One region of the Kribbella sp. NPDC051936 genome, then DNA from elsewhere that is predicted to be linked to it. Evidence: riboswitches for the same ligand, from Rfam matches in the RefSeq annotation. Region 1 holds a riboswitch; the other holds the start of a gene.
What was found. Region 1 has a riboswitch for FMN ahead of ribD (bifunctional diaminohydroxyphosphoribosylaminopyrimidine deaminase/5-amino-6-(5-phosphoribosylamino)uracil reductase RibD). Riboswitches for the same ligand answer to the same signal wherever they lie in the genome.

Region 1 (5,996 bases):
CCCCAGTTGGCGGACGGCGGCCAGGGTCGAGAGGGCTGCCTGGGTGGCTTCGTAGCCTTTGTCTTCTCGGCTGTCGGGGAGGCCGGCTCGGTCCAGGGCCTGGGGGTCGTTGTCGCAGGTGAGTACGCCGAAGCCGACAGGGACGCCGGTGCTGACGCCGACCTGCATGAGGCCTTCGGTCGCCGCCTGGCAGACGTATTCGAAGTGCGGGGTGTCGCCGCGGATCACCACGCCCAGCGCGACCACGGCGTCGTACCCGGACTTCGCGGCGTGCAGTGCCGCGACGGGGAGTTCGAACGACCCGGGCACGCGGATGACGGCGTGGTCGGTGACGCCGGAGTCCTCCAGTGCGCGGAGGGCGCCGGCGAGCAGGCCGTCGGTGACCTTCGGGTGCCACTGGGCGGCGATGATCGCGACCCGGGCGCCGTCCACGCGGGGTGCCTCGATGGTGGGTGCTCCACTGCCCGACATCAGCCGGCTCCGTTCTCTTCGGTCAACACGCCACCTGGCAGGTGGTGGCCCATCCGGTCGCGCTTGGTGCGCAGGTACCGCAGGTTGTGCTCGGTCGGGTCGATGAAGATCCCGCGGCGCTCGACGACGTCGATGCCGTACCCCTGGACGCCCGCGAGCTTGTCGGGGTTGTTCGTCAGCAGCCGCGCCGACGTCACCCCGAGGTCGGCGAGGATCTGCGCCCCGGTGCCGTAGTCGCGCGCGTCGGCCGGCAACCCGAGGTCCAGGTTCGCGTCGACGGTGTCCCGCCCCGCGTCCTGCAGCTCGTACGCCTGCAGCTTGTGCAGCAGCCCGATCCCGCGCCCTTCATGGCCGCGCAGATAAACGACGACACCACCCTCGGCAGCGACCTGCCGAAGCGCCTCGTCCAGTTGCGGCCCGCAGTCGCACCGCAGCGAACCGAACACGTCGCCGGTCAGGCACTCCGAGTGCAGCCGCACCAGCGTCGGCCCGTCCCCGATCTCGCCGCGGACCAGCGCGAGTTGCTCCGACCCGTCCACGACGTTCCGGTAGCCGTGGGCAACGAAATCGCCGTACCGGGTCGGCAGCGTCGTCGTCGCGACCCGCTGGATCTGGGACTCGGTACGACGCCGGTACCGGATCAGGTCGTCGATCGACACCAGCACGAGCCCGTGCTCGTCGGCGAACTCCCGCAGCTCCGGACCGCGCTTCATGGTCCCGTCGTCGTTCACCATCTCGGAGATCACCGCGGCCGGCGTCAACCCGGCCAGCCGCGCCAGGTCGATGGACGCCTCGGTGTGCCCGGGCCGAACCAGTACGCCGCCTTCGCGACCGCGCAGCGGGAACACGTGCCCCGGCTGCACCAGGTCGTACGGCTCCGAGGCGGAGTCGGCCAGCACCCGGATCGTCCGCGCCCGGTCGGCGGCCGAGATCCCGGTGGAGATGCCGTCCCGCGCGTCGACGGAGATCGTGTACGCCGTCCGCATCCGCTCGCGGTTGTGCGGCGTCATCAGCGGGATCCCGAGCCGGTCGAGCTCCGCGCCCTCCATCGGCACGCACACCACACCGGAGCTGTACCGGATCAGGAACGCCAGCAGCTCGGGCGTCGCCTTGGACGCGGCGAAGATCAGGTCGCCCTCGTTCTCGCGGTCCTCGTCGTCGACGACGATCACCGGCCGCCCGGCGCGGATCTCCTCGATCGCGTGCTCGATCGTGTCGAGCTTCAGCACGTCACCCATCTAACCCACCACCACCGGTTCAGGAGTCTGGATCCGCTCACGGTTCTGGATCTTCCACCACGACGCGAATCCGAGGACGCAGAAGAGGCCGTACACGATGTACATCGTCGCGGACGGGTAGAACTTCGCCTGCACCAGCAGCGGTACGCCGACCACGTCGACGGCGATCCAGATCAGCCAGAACTCGACGAAGCCGCGCGCCATCCCGTACGTCGCCAGGATCGAGCCGGTGAGGATCCACGCGTCCCACTGCGGGCCCCACGAGCCGAGCTCGCGCAGCACGAAGTACGAGATCGCGTACAGCACCACGGCGACACCGCCGAGTTCGAGCCGCTCGCGCGCGGTCGCCCAGCGCGGCTGCACCGCCTTGTCGGCGCCGTGGTGCCGGGTCTGGTACCAGCGGTACCACCCGTACAGGCTGACGAGCGCGAAGAACACCTGCCGGCCGGCCTGACCCCAGAGGTCCTTGTCCTGCGGGGTGTCGAAGATTCCGCCGACGAAGACCGTGAACAGCAGCACGTTGCCGACGATGCCGACCGGCCACGCGGCGACCAGCCGGCGCATGCCGAACAGTGCGCTGGCCAGACCGAACACGTTGCCGACAATCTCCCGGACGAGCACCGGCGACCCGGCGATCGTCACCTGGGAGTGCAACAGCCAGTCGATCGCGTTCACTTCTCGCCTCCGTTGTCCTGCACTGTGCCGGCGGTCAGCAGCCGCTCGACGTACTTGGCGATCACGTCGACCTCGAGGTTGACGGTGTCGCCGACCTTGTTCGCGCCCAGCACGGTCAGCTCGAGCGTGGTCGGGATCAGGCTGACCCCGAACGTGCCGGTCGCGTCGTCCACGTCGGTCACGGTCAGCGAGACGCCGTCGATCGCGATCGATCCCTTCTCGGCGACGTACCGCAGGATCTCCGGGGACGTCGCGACCCGGACGTCCTCCCAGCGCTCCGCCGGGGTCCGGGAGGCGATCGTGCCGGTGCCGTCGACGTGCCCCTGGACGATGTGGCCGCCGAGCCGTTCGTGCGCGGCGACGGCCCGCTCGAGGTTGACCGGCGAGCCCTTCTCCAGACCGCCGAGGCTGGTCCGCTGCAGCGTCTCGCGCATCACATCCGCGGTGAACAGGCCACCGCCGTACTCCACCACCGTCAGGCAGCAGCCGTTGACCGCGATCGAGGCGCCGTGCGCGGCGTCCTCGGTCACCTTCGGACCGCGGATGGTGAGCCGCGCGGCGTCACCGTCCAGTAGATCCAGGGACTCGACGGTGCCGAGTTCTTCGATGATGCCGGTGAACATCTACTTTCCTCCCAGAGGAACCAGGGTCAGCCGGACGTCGTCGCCGAGGCGGGTGACGTCCGCTAGCTTGAACCGCCGCAGGTGGTCGATCGATTCCGCGCCGAGGTCGCCGACCGCGGCGTAGCCGGAGCCGAGGACGGCCGGAGCGACGTACGCGACGATCTGGTCGACCAGACCGGCGCGCAGGAACGCGGCGGCCAGCGTCGGACCGCCTTCGAGCCAGAGGTGCCGGATCTGCCGGTCGTCCAGCTGCCGGAGCACCTCGGCGGGATCGTGGGTCGGCAGCAGCAACGTCTCGGCGCGGTCGTTGCGGACGCGCGCGGTCGGCGGGATCTCGCGGTCACCGACGACCACCCGTAGCGGCTGCCGCACCGCGGGAACGTCGTTCTCGTCGCGGACCGTCAGCTCGGGGTCGTCGTTCAGCACCGTCTGGGTGCCGACGACGATCGCGTCGCACTCCGCCCGCAGCCGATGGACGTCGGCCCGCGCAATCGGGCCGGTGATCCACTTGCTGGTCCCGTCCGGCGCCGCGGACCGCCCGTCGAGCGTGGTCGCGAACTTCCAGGTGACGAACGGGCGCCCGACCCGAACGCTGTGCAGCCAGACGTGATTGACCGCCTCGGCCTCGGAGCGCAATACGCCCTCCACGACCTCGATGTTCTTGGTCCGGAGCTTGTCGGCGCCGCCCGCGGCGGTCCGGTTCGGGTCGGGTACGGCGTACACGACGCGCGCGATCCCCGCCTCGATCAGAGCGTCCGCGCACGGACCGGTCCGGCCGGTGTGGTTGCACGGCTCGAGCGTGACGTACGCCGTACCGCCGCGGGCGCGGGCACCGGCCATCCGGAGCGCCTCGACCTCGGCGTGCGGGCCGCCGGCAACGGCATGGAAGCCCTCGCCCACCGGATGCCCGTCGCGGCCGGTGATCACGCACCCGACCACCGGGTTGGGATGGGTGCTGCCGACAGCTCTCGCAGCCAGCTCGACAGCACGCCTCATCCAGGCGATGTCGATCGGCGACGCGTCGTTCACTGCTCGGGCCCCTCGTCGTCACGGACGCACTCCGGGGCCTCCGGCCGGCACGTCCGCTCCGCCGCCCACCGGGAACCGCGTCGCGCGGGCCGTCACAGCCCACGCTCCGCGCCGTCGGGCGCCAGAGCGCACCCGTCGACCGCGTGCGCCTCCCATCCGGACTTTCACCGTCGGTCCTGGAATTCCACCAGGTCAACCGATCGCCATACCGCAGCGACCGGGTCGCGGACTGTTACCGCCGGCTCGGAATTACACCGACCCCGGAGCACGCGAGTGGGTTCACTCGTGCTTCAAGTATGCCCTCTGCCGCAACCCGCACCACGACCCAGGTCACATCCTGGTCGACGCCGGCGGCACCAGCCGGCGGGTGAGGGCCAGCGCCGCTCCGGCCAGCGCGCAGCCGGCGGCCACCGCGAGGATCAGCGGCCGGTACCCGAACGCGCCGGCCAGCCCGGCGCCGACGAGTGGCCCGACCGCCTTCGCGATCGTGGTCGGCGTGCCGAGCATCCCGGCGATCGTGCCGAAGCCGCTCGCGCCGTACCGGTCGAGCAGGATCGCCGGGGTCGCGATCGACGACACCCCGAACCCCAGGCCGAACAGCACCAGGCACCCGATCGCCCCGCCGACGTGCTCGCCGACGGCGGGCAGCAGCGCGACCGCGACGCCCTGGACGAGCAGGATCAGCGCGGTGATCGTCGCCATCGGCAACCACCGTGCGGACACGCTCGCCACCAGTCGCCCGGTCACCGACATCAGGCCGAGCAGCCCCGCCAGGCTAGCCGCCCGCGCCGGCGGGTGGCCCAGACTGACGAGGTAGAGGACCAGGTGGACGGCGATCACGGCGAGCGCCGCGCTGTGTACGACGAACGCCCCGGCGAGCAGCCAGAACCCGGGATCGCGCAGAACTCTGGCCGGTGACTTCGGGTGCCGCGTGGATGTGGGCCGTGGCGCTTGCCGCGGTACGGCGAGGAAGTGCAGCGGGACTGTGGTGACGGCGAGGATGCCGGCCAGCACGACGAGGGCGGAGCGCCAGCCGAGGCTGTGGGCGAGGTAACCGGTGAGCGGGATGAAGATCGAGCTGGCCAGTCCGCCGACCATCGTGATGGTGAGGATCGAGTTCGTTCGGGCGGTCGGGGCCGCGACGGCGACCACGACGGCGAAGGCGGGCGGGTAGAGGACCATCGCGCAGGCGACGCCGATCAGGACGAAGACGGCGTACAACTGGACGGTGTTCTGGACCTGCGACCAGCCGAGGACGGCGGCCGCGGCCAGGGCCGAGCCGGACGCCATCAGACCGCGCCCGCCGCGGACGTCCAGGCGGCGACCGACGGGGATCGAGATGAGGCCGCTGACCAGCACGGCGATCGTGGACGCGCCGACCGCGGTCGTGGTGGAGATGGACAGCTCGTGGCTCATCGGGCCGACGAGGGCGCTGAAGGCGTACGTGAGCACGCCGTACCCGACGGTCGTCGTGATCGCCAGCGCGGCGATCAGAAACCGCAGCCGACCCGTCGTCGGCGCGGTGACCACTGACGGATCCATCACCAAAAGTCTTCCACGCCACGCCCCCCAGGTCCGGCGAATTACCACTCAGCGAAAGAACAGCCAGCCGGCCGTCCCCACCAGCCCAATCCCCCCAGCCAAACAAGCCACAGCCACCACCCACAACACCCGACCCCGCCCAGCCGCAGCAGCCGGCCGCGGCCCAGACGATGCGCCCCGCCCATCCGCAGCAGCCAGCCCGGGTGGTGGTGTGGGGGCCCAGTTGGGTGGGAGTGGGGGGAGTTGGTCGAAGACCTCGGGGGCGTCGGGGGTGTGGGACCAGGGGTCGGTGTCTGGTGGCGGGAGGGTGCCGGTTTCGGCCAGGAGGCGGCCGGCTGCTGCGGCGGAGGCGGGGCGATCGGACGGGTCCTTCGCCGTGAGGATGCTGATAAAGGTGCCCAGCGGCCCGCCGAGCTCC
Region 2 (5,996 bases), on a different contig from region 1:
GGCCCAGGTGACCGCGCCGGCTCAGGCCGCCGCCACCGAACCGATCAGTTCCGGTCCCAAGGGTCGTCGCGGTCTGGTGATGACTCTCGTCCTGGCAGTGATAGCGCTCTTCTGGATCTCACCGCTGGCACTGCTGGTGATCACCGCGGTACGCCCGCTGTCCGACTTCATCGGCAACGGGCCGCTGTCCTGGCCCGATCAGCTCACCTGGTCCAACTTCAAGGACGCGTGGGGCATCGGCAACTTCGCCACGACGTACAAGAACAGCGCGATCCTGGCCGCGATCAAGGTGCCGCTCGGCGTGCTGGTGTCGGCGATGCTCGGGTTCGCGCTGGCCAAGCTGCGGATGAAGTTCCGCCGGACGGTGATGTTCTCGGTGTTCCTCGGGCTGACGATCCCGATCTACATCACGATCGTGCCGGTCTTCATCATGATGCGGCAGGCCGGTGCGACCGACAGCATCTTCGGGCTGATCGGGCCGTACCTGGCCTTCGGCATCCCCTTCGAGGTGCTGGTGCTGCAGTCGTTCTTCCGGCAGCTCCCGGACGAGATCATCGAGGCCGCCCGGGTGGACGGCGCCGGCGACTGGCGGGTGTTCTTCACGATCATCCTGCCGCTGTCGGTGCCGGCGCTCGTCACGGTGGCGATCCTGGACGCTGTCGCGACCTGGAACGAGTTCCTGTTCGCGCTGATCCTGCTGAACTCCGACGCGCACAAGACCATCCCGGTCGGGCTGCTGAACTTCCAGGGCCAGTTCGCCAACAACAACACCGGCCTCGCGGCAGGCATCCTGATCGCCGTCGTGCCGATCCTGATCGCTTACACCCTCCTTCAGCGCTGGATCGTCGGCGGCCTCACCGCCGGCTCGCTGAAGGGCTGACACCGCCCCACACCGCCCCATGACAAGGAGAATCGAAACCATGACAGACATGCCGGTCTTCGGCGCGGGTATCTGGCACTTCGCCACCTACAAGGACCGTTACGCCACCGACGGGTACGGCGAGCCCGTCGGGCTGCTGGAGCAGATCGACCGGGCCGGTGCCGTCGGCGACCTGTCCGTCGTCGACCTGAACTGGCCGTTCGCCGGGTACGACGGCACGCTCGACGAGGTCAAGTCCGCGCTGCAGCGGAACAACCTGAAGGCGATCGCGATCACGCCGGAGATCTACACCAAGGACTTCGTCAAGGGGTCGTTCACGAACCCGGACCCGAAGGTCCGTCAGCAGGCGCTGGAGCTGTTGCACCAGGCAACCGAGCTGGCCAAGGACCTGGGCTGCTCGTACGTGAAGCTGTGGCCCGGCCAGGACGGCTGGGACTATCCGTTCCAGGTCAACTACCACGACATCTGGAACCTGGCGCTGGACGGTCTCAAGGAGTTGGTGTCGGCGCACCGCGACATCAACTTCGTGATCGAGTACAAGCCGCGTGAGCCGCGGGTGAAGATCATCTTCCCGAACGTCGCGCGCACGCTGCTCGGCATCGAGAAGATCGGCCTGCCGAACCTCGGCATCCTGCTCGACTTCGGCCACTCGCTGTACGGCCAGGAGACGCCGGCCGACGCGGCGCAGCTGGCGATCGACTACGGCCGGCTGTTCGCGATCGACGTCAACGACAACCTGCGCGGCTGGGACGACGACATGGTGGTCGGCTCGGTGCACCTGGTCGAGACGTTCGAGTTCTTCCACACGCTGCGCCGGAACAACTGGGACGGCGTCTGGCAGCTCGACCAGTTCCCGTTCCGCGAGGACAGCGTGCAGGCCGCGAAGCAGGCGATCACCTTCCTGAAGGCGGTGCACCACGCGCTCGACGTCCTGGACGAGGAGGCGCTGGCGGCGGCACAGGCGTCCCACGACGCCCTCGCCGCGCAGAAGCTGGTCCAGAAGGTCCTGCTGAGTTCGATGGCGGAGATCGTATGACGCTGACCGTCGAGCACGCGACGCTGCCGGTCCTCGGACGGCTGCCGATCCACAGCAGCCGCGCCGAGCAGATCGTGCACATCGCCGAGGCCGCCAAGCAGATCCGGATCCAGGACCTGAAGCTGGTCCACCACGCCGGCGCCGGGCACATCGGCGGTGACTTCTCCGCGATCGACATCCTGGCAACGCTGTACGGCGCCGTGCTCGACATCTCGCCCGACGCGGTCGACGACCCGGAGCGGGACCGCTTCATCCTCAGCAAGGGCCACGTCGCCGGGGCGCTCTACACGACGCTCGCGGCGTTCGGGTTCCTGCCGGTCGCGGAGCTCGCGACGTTCCTCAAGCCGCTGTCCGCGCTGAACGGGCACCCGAACCGGAACAAGGTGGCCGGCGTCGAGGCGAACACCGGCCCGCTCGGGCACGGCCTGCCGGTCGCGGTCGGCCATGCCCTGTCGGCCAAGCTCGACGTCTCGCTGCGGCGGACGTACGTACTCGTCGGCGACGGCGAGCTGCAGGAGGGGTCGAACTGGGAGGCGATGATGGCGGCCTCGCAGTACCAGCTCGACCGGCTGACCGTGATCGTCGACCGGAACCGGCTGCAGCAGGGTGCGACCACCAAGGAGACCAACGACCTCGACCCGCTGCCGGAGAAGGCGGCCGCGTTCGGGTTCGCGGTGGTCGAGGTGAACGGCCACGACCACGGCGAGCTGCTCGACGTGCTGTCCGCCGTACCGTTCCGCCCGGGCAAGCCGACCTTCGTGATCGCCCACACGCACAAGGGCCACCCGATCTCGTTCATGAGCAACAACGTCGCCTGGCACCACCGGGTGCCGGACGCGGCGGAGTTCCAGCAGGCGCTGACCGAGCTGGAGGCTGTTGTTCCCGGATTTGCCAAGGAGCCGGCATGACCGCCGTACAAACCCCTTCCATCGCCGACCAGCCACGGTACGACTGCCGGGACGCGTACGTCGAGACGCTCGCGGAGCTCGCCGAGGCCGATCACCGGATCGTGGGTGTGGTCAACGACTCCGTCGGGTCGAGCAAGCTGAACAGCTTCCGCAAGGCGTTCCCGGACCGGCTGATCAACGTCGGCATCGCCGAGCAGGACATGGTCGGGGTCGCGTCCGGGCTGGCCAACGGCGGCCGGATCCCGTTCGTGTCGGCGGCGTCCTGCTTTCTCACCGGACGTGCGCTCGAGCAGATCAAGGCCGACGTCGCGTACTCGAACACCAACGTGAAGCTGTGCGGGATGAGCCCGGGCGTCGCGTACGGCGAGCTCGGCCCGACACACCACTCGATCGAGGACATCGCTTGGCTGCGCGCGATCGACGGCCTGCGGATCGTCGTGCCGGCGGATCCGGTCGAGACCGCGGCCGCGCTGCGCTGGGCGGCCGCCGCGCACGGGCCGGTGTTCATCCGGGTCAGCCGGATGAGCGTGCCGAAGGTGTACGGCGACGACTACGAGTTCCGGCTCGGCAAGGCGATCACGGTCCGCGAAGGCAACGACGTGACCGTGATCAGCAACGGGACCGTGCTGTGGCGGGCGCTGGCCGCCGCGGAACGGCTCGCCACGGAAGGGATCTCGGCCCGGGTGCTGTCGATGCCGACGGTGAAACCGCTGGACGTCGACGCCGTGGTCGCGGCCGCGCGGGAGACGGCCGGCATCGTGACCGCCGAGGAAGCGGTGCCGGGCGGCGGGCTCGGCGGCGCGGTCGCGGAGACCGTCGTCCAGCACCACCCGGCCCGGGTGTCGATCCTGGGCATCGGCGAGTTCGCGCCGACGGGGTCGGCCGGCTACCTGCTCGACCGGTACGGCCTGTCCGCGGACGGCATCGCCGACGCCGCCCGCAAGCTGCTCAGGCCAGGTAGCTGACGAGATCCGCGATCGAGATCATCGCGAAGCCATGAGTGTCGGCGAAACCGCGCAGGTCGGCGCCGGTCATCAGGGTGCCGTCGTCGTTCATGAGCTCGCCGATCACGCCGACCGGCGGCAGTCCGGCCAGCCGGACGAGTTCGACGGTGGCCTCGGTGTGACCGGGCCGCTGCCGGACTCCGCCGTCGACGGCACGCAACGGCAGGATGTGGCCGGGCCGGATCAGGTCCGCGCGCTGCGCCGAGGGATCGGCCAGCACGCGGACGGTCCGCGCCCGGTCCGCGGCGGAGATGCCGGTGCCGACGCCGGTCGCCGCGTCGACGGACACGGTGTACGCCGTCCGCAGGCTGTCCTGGTTGTCCGGCACCATCAGCGGCAACTCGAGCCGGTCCAGGATCTCCGGCGCGGCGGGCGCGCAGACGTAGCCGCTGGTGTGGCGGACGAGCAGGGCCATCAACTCGGGGGTCGCGAGGCTCGCGGCGAAGGTCAGGTCGCCCTCGTTCTCGCGGTCCTCGTCGTCGACGACCACCACGGGTCGCCCGACGGCGATCTCGGCGACGGCGCGCTCGATGGTGTCCAGGCTGGTGACGGTGTTCACGGTCGTTGTCCTCTCGGCAGTGCACGCAGAGCACTCCGGGGGCAACGACAAGCCCACGCCCCCGTTTCCGAGGACGTGCGACTGCCACGTGCGTCTTCCCATCCGGACTTTCACCGTCGGTCCTGGAGTTCCACCAGGTCAACCGCTCCTCCTCGCGGAGTCACGGGTCGCGGACTGTCACCGCCGGCTCGGAATTTCACCGACCCCAGAGCACGTGTGTTCTCTCGACCATCAGCTTAACGGCAACGAGCACCCCAGGAGTGTCATGTCCATCTCATCCGTCTGGCGAGAGATCGAACTGCCGGCTACCGGCGACTGGGTCGATTTCGAGCACGAGTCCGGCCTGGCACTCCGCCGCCCCACGTTCTACGGCGGCGCGGCGGCGGGAGGTGGCACGGGACCGGGCGATGGTGCGGCCGGAGGAGCCGCCGCGGCGGGCGTTGCTGTGGTGCGGAAGGTCCGCTTCGCGGCACCGCTTGCCGGCCGTTGGCGGTGGACGAGCGAGCCGACCCCGACCCGGCCGGACGTGCCCACAGCGCCCGGCTTCGGGGAGTTCGACGTGGCCCCCGCGCTCGACGACGAGCTCAATCCGTTCTTTCGCCATGGGTTCTGGCGGATGTCGCCTGGCGGGCGCAGTCTCGTGCATGCGGACCGGACGCCGGCGCTGCTGGTGGCCGACACTGCCTGGGCGCTGCCCTGGCGCGCCACCCCGGAGCAAGTACGTGAGTACGCCGCGGACCGGCAGTCCAAGGGTTTCAACGCGGTACTCCTGATGACCGTGCAGCCGGACATGCGCGCGGTCGGTCCGCGCGACCGCACCCAGGACGAAGGCTTCGACGTCGGCTTCGAGGACCTGCCCGACGGTCACCTGCGGCAACTGAACGCCGAGTACTTCCAGTACCTCGACGACCTCCTCGACATCCTCGTCGAGCACGGCATCGTCCCGGTCCTGCAGCCCGTCTTCCAGGGGTTCGGCTGGAAAGGCCTCGACGTGGCCGGCACCGTGGTGCCAGAGCAGGAGTACGCCGCCTACTGCCGCTACCTCGTCGCGCGGTACGGCGCCCGGCCGGCGATCTACCTGGTCGGCGGCGACGGCTCCGGAGTCGAGCCGCAGACCGCGGCGGGCGGCGCCGAGGTACACGCGGTCGACTGCTACGAGCAGCCCACCGGCATCCACTACCGCCCGCACATCCGCGCCGACGCCCACCAGGACGCCGAGTGGCTCGACTTCCAGTGGTGCCAGACCGGCCACACCGGCGAGCACGTCCCCGAGCGGGTCGCCGACATGTGGCGGAACCACCCGGTCAAGGCGGTCGCGAACGGCGAACCGACGTACGAGCACACCGGCCGGACCGGTGTGGCCGAGGGCTGGTGGCAGGGCCACGAGGCGTGGAGCAACCTGTGCGCGGGCGGGACGATGGGCGTCGTCTACGGCGCGGGCAGCCTGTGGCAGTGGCGGCTGCACGGCGAGGAGCCGGGGCACTCCGAGTTCTTCCTCGCCCCCGGCGCCGGCTGGCGGGAGGCGATCGGCTTCGAGGGATCGACGTACGTAGGGATGCTCGGCAAGATCCTCGACGGGCTGCCGACGACCGACATGGCGCCGGACTGG

Region 2: another riboswitch for FMN. It lies ahead of ribB (3,4-dihydroxy-2-butanone-4-phosphate synthase); the one in region 1 lies ahead of ribD (bifunctional diaminohydroxyphosphoribosylaminopyrimidine deaminase/5-amino-6-(5-phosphoribosylamino)uracil reductase RibD).

Annotation. Positions count from the first base shown of each region.
Region 1 covers NZ_JBFAXS010000010.1:59,098-65,093, forward strand. Annotated here, with positions in the region: gene ribH (6,7-dimethyl-8-ribityllumazine synthase) at 1-471, opposite strand, end outside; gene AB0L64_RS33030 (bifunctional 3,4-dihydroxy-2-butanone-4-phosphate synthase/GTP cyclohydrolase II) at 471-1,709, opposite strand; gene pnuC (nicotinamide riboside transporter PnuC) at 1,710-2,384, opposite strand; gene AB0L64_RS33040 (riboflavin synthase) at 2,381-3,007, opposite strand; gene ribD (bifunctional diaminohydroxyphosphoribosylaminopyrimidine deaminase/5-amino-6-(5-phosphoribosylamino)uracil reductase RibD) at 3,008-4,003, opposite strand; FMN riboswitch at 4,176-4,309, opposite strand; gene AB0L64_RS33050 (MFS transporter) at 4,367-5,578, opposite strand; gene AB0L64_RS33055 (serine/threonine-protein kinase) at 5,627-5,996, opposite strand, start outside.
Region 2 covers NZ_JBFAXS010000001.1:675,539-681,534, forward strand. Annotated here, with positions in the region: gene AB0L64_RS03495 (carbohydrate ABC transporter permease) at 1-880, shown strand, start outside; gene AB0L64_RS03500 (sugar phosphate isomerase/epimerase family protein) at 921-1,916, shown strand; gene AB0L64_RS03505 (transketolase) at 1,913-2,824, shown strand; gene AB0L64_RS03510 (transketolase C-terminal domain-containing protein) at 2,821-3,789, shown strand; gene ribB (3,4-dihydroxy-2-butanone-4-phosphate synthase) at 3,773-4,387, opposite strand; FMN riboswitch at 4,472-4,605, opposite strand; gene AB0L64_RS03520 (DUF4038 domain-containing protein) at 4,653-5,996, shown strand, end outside.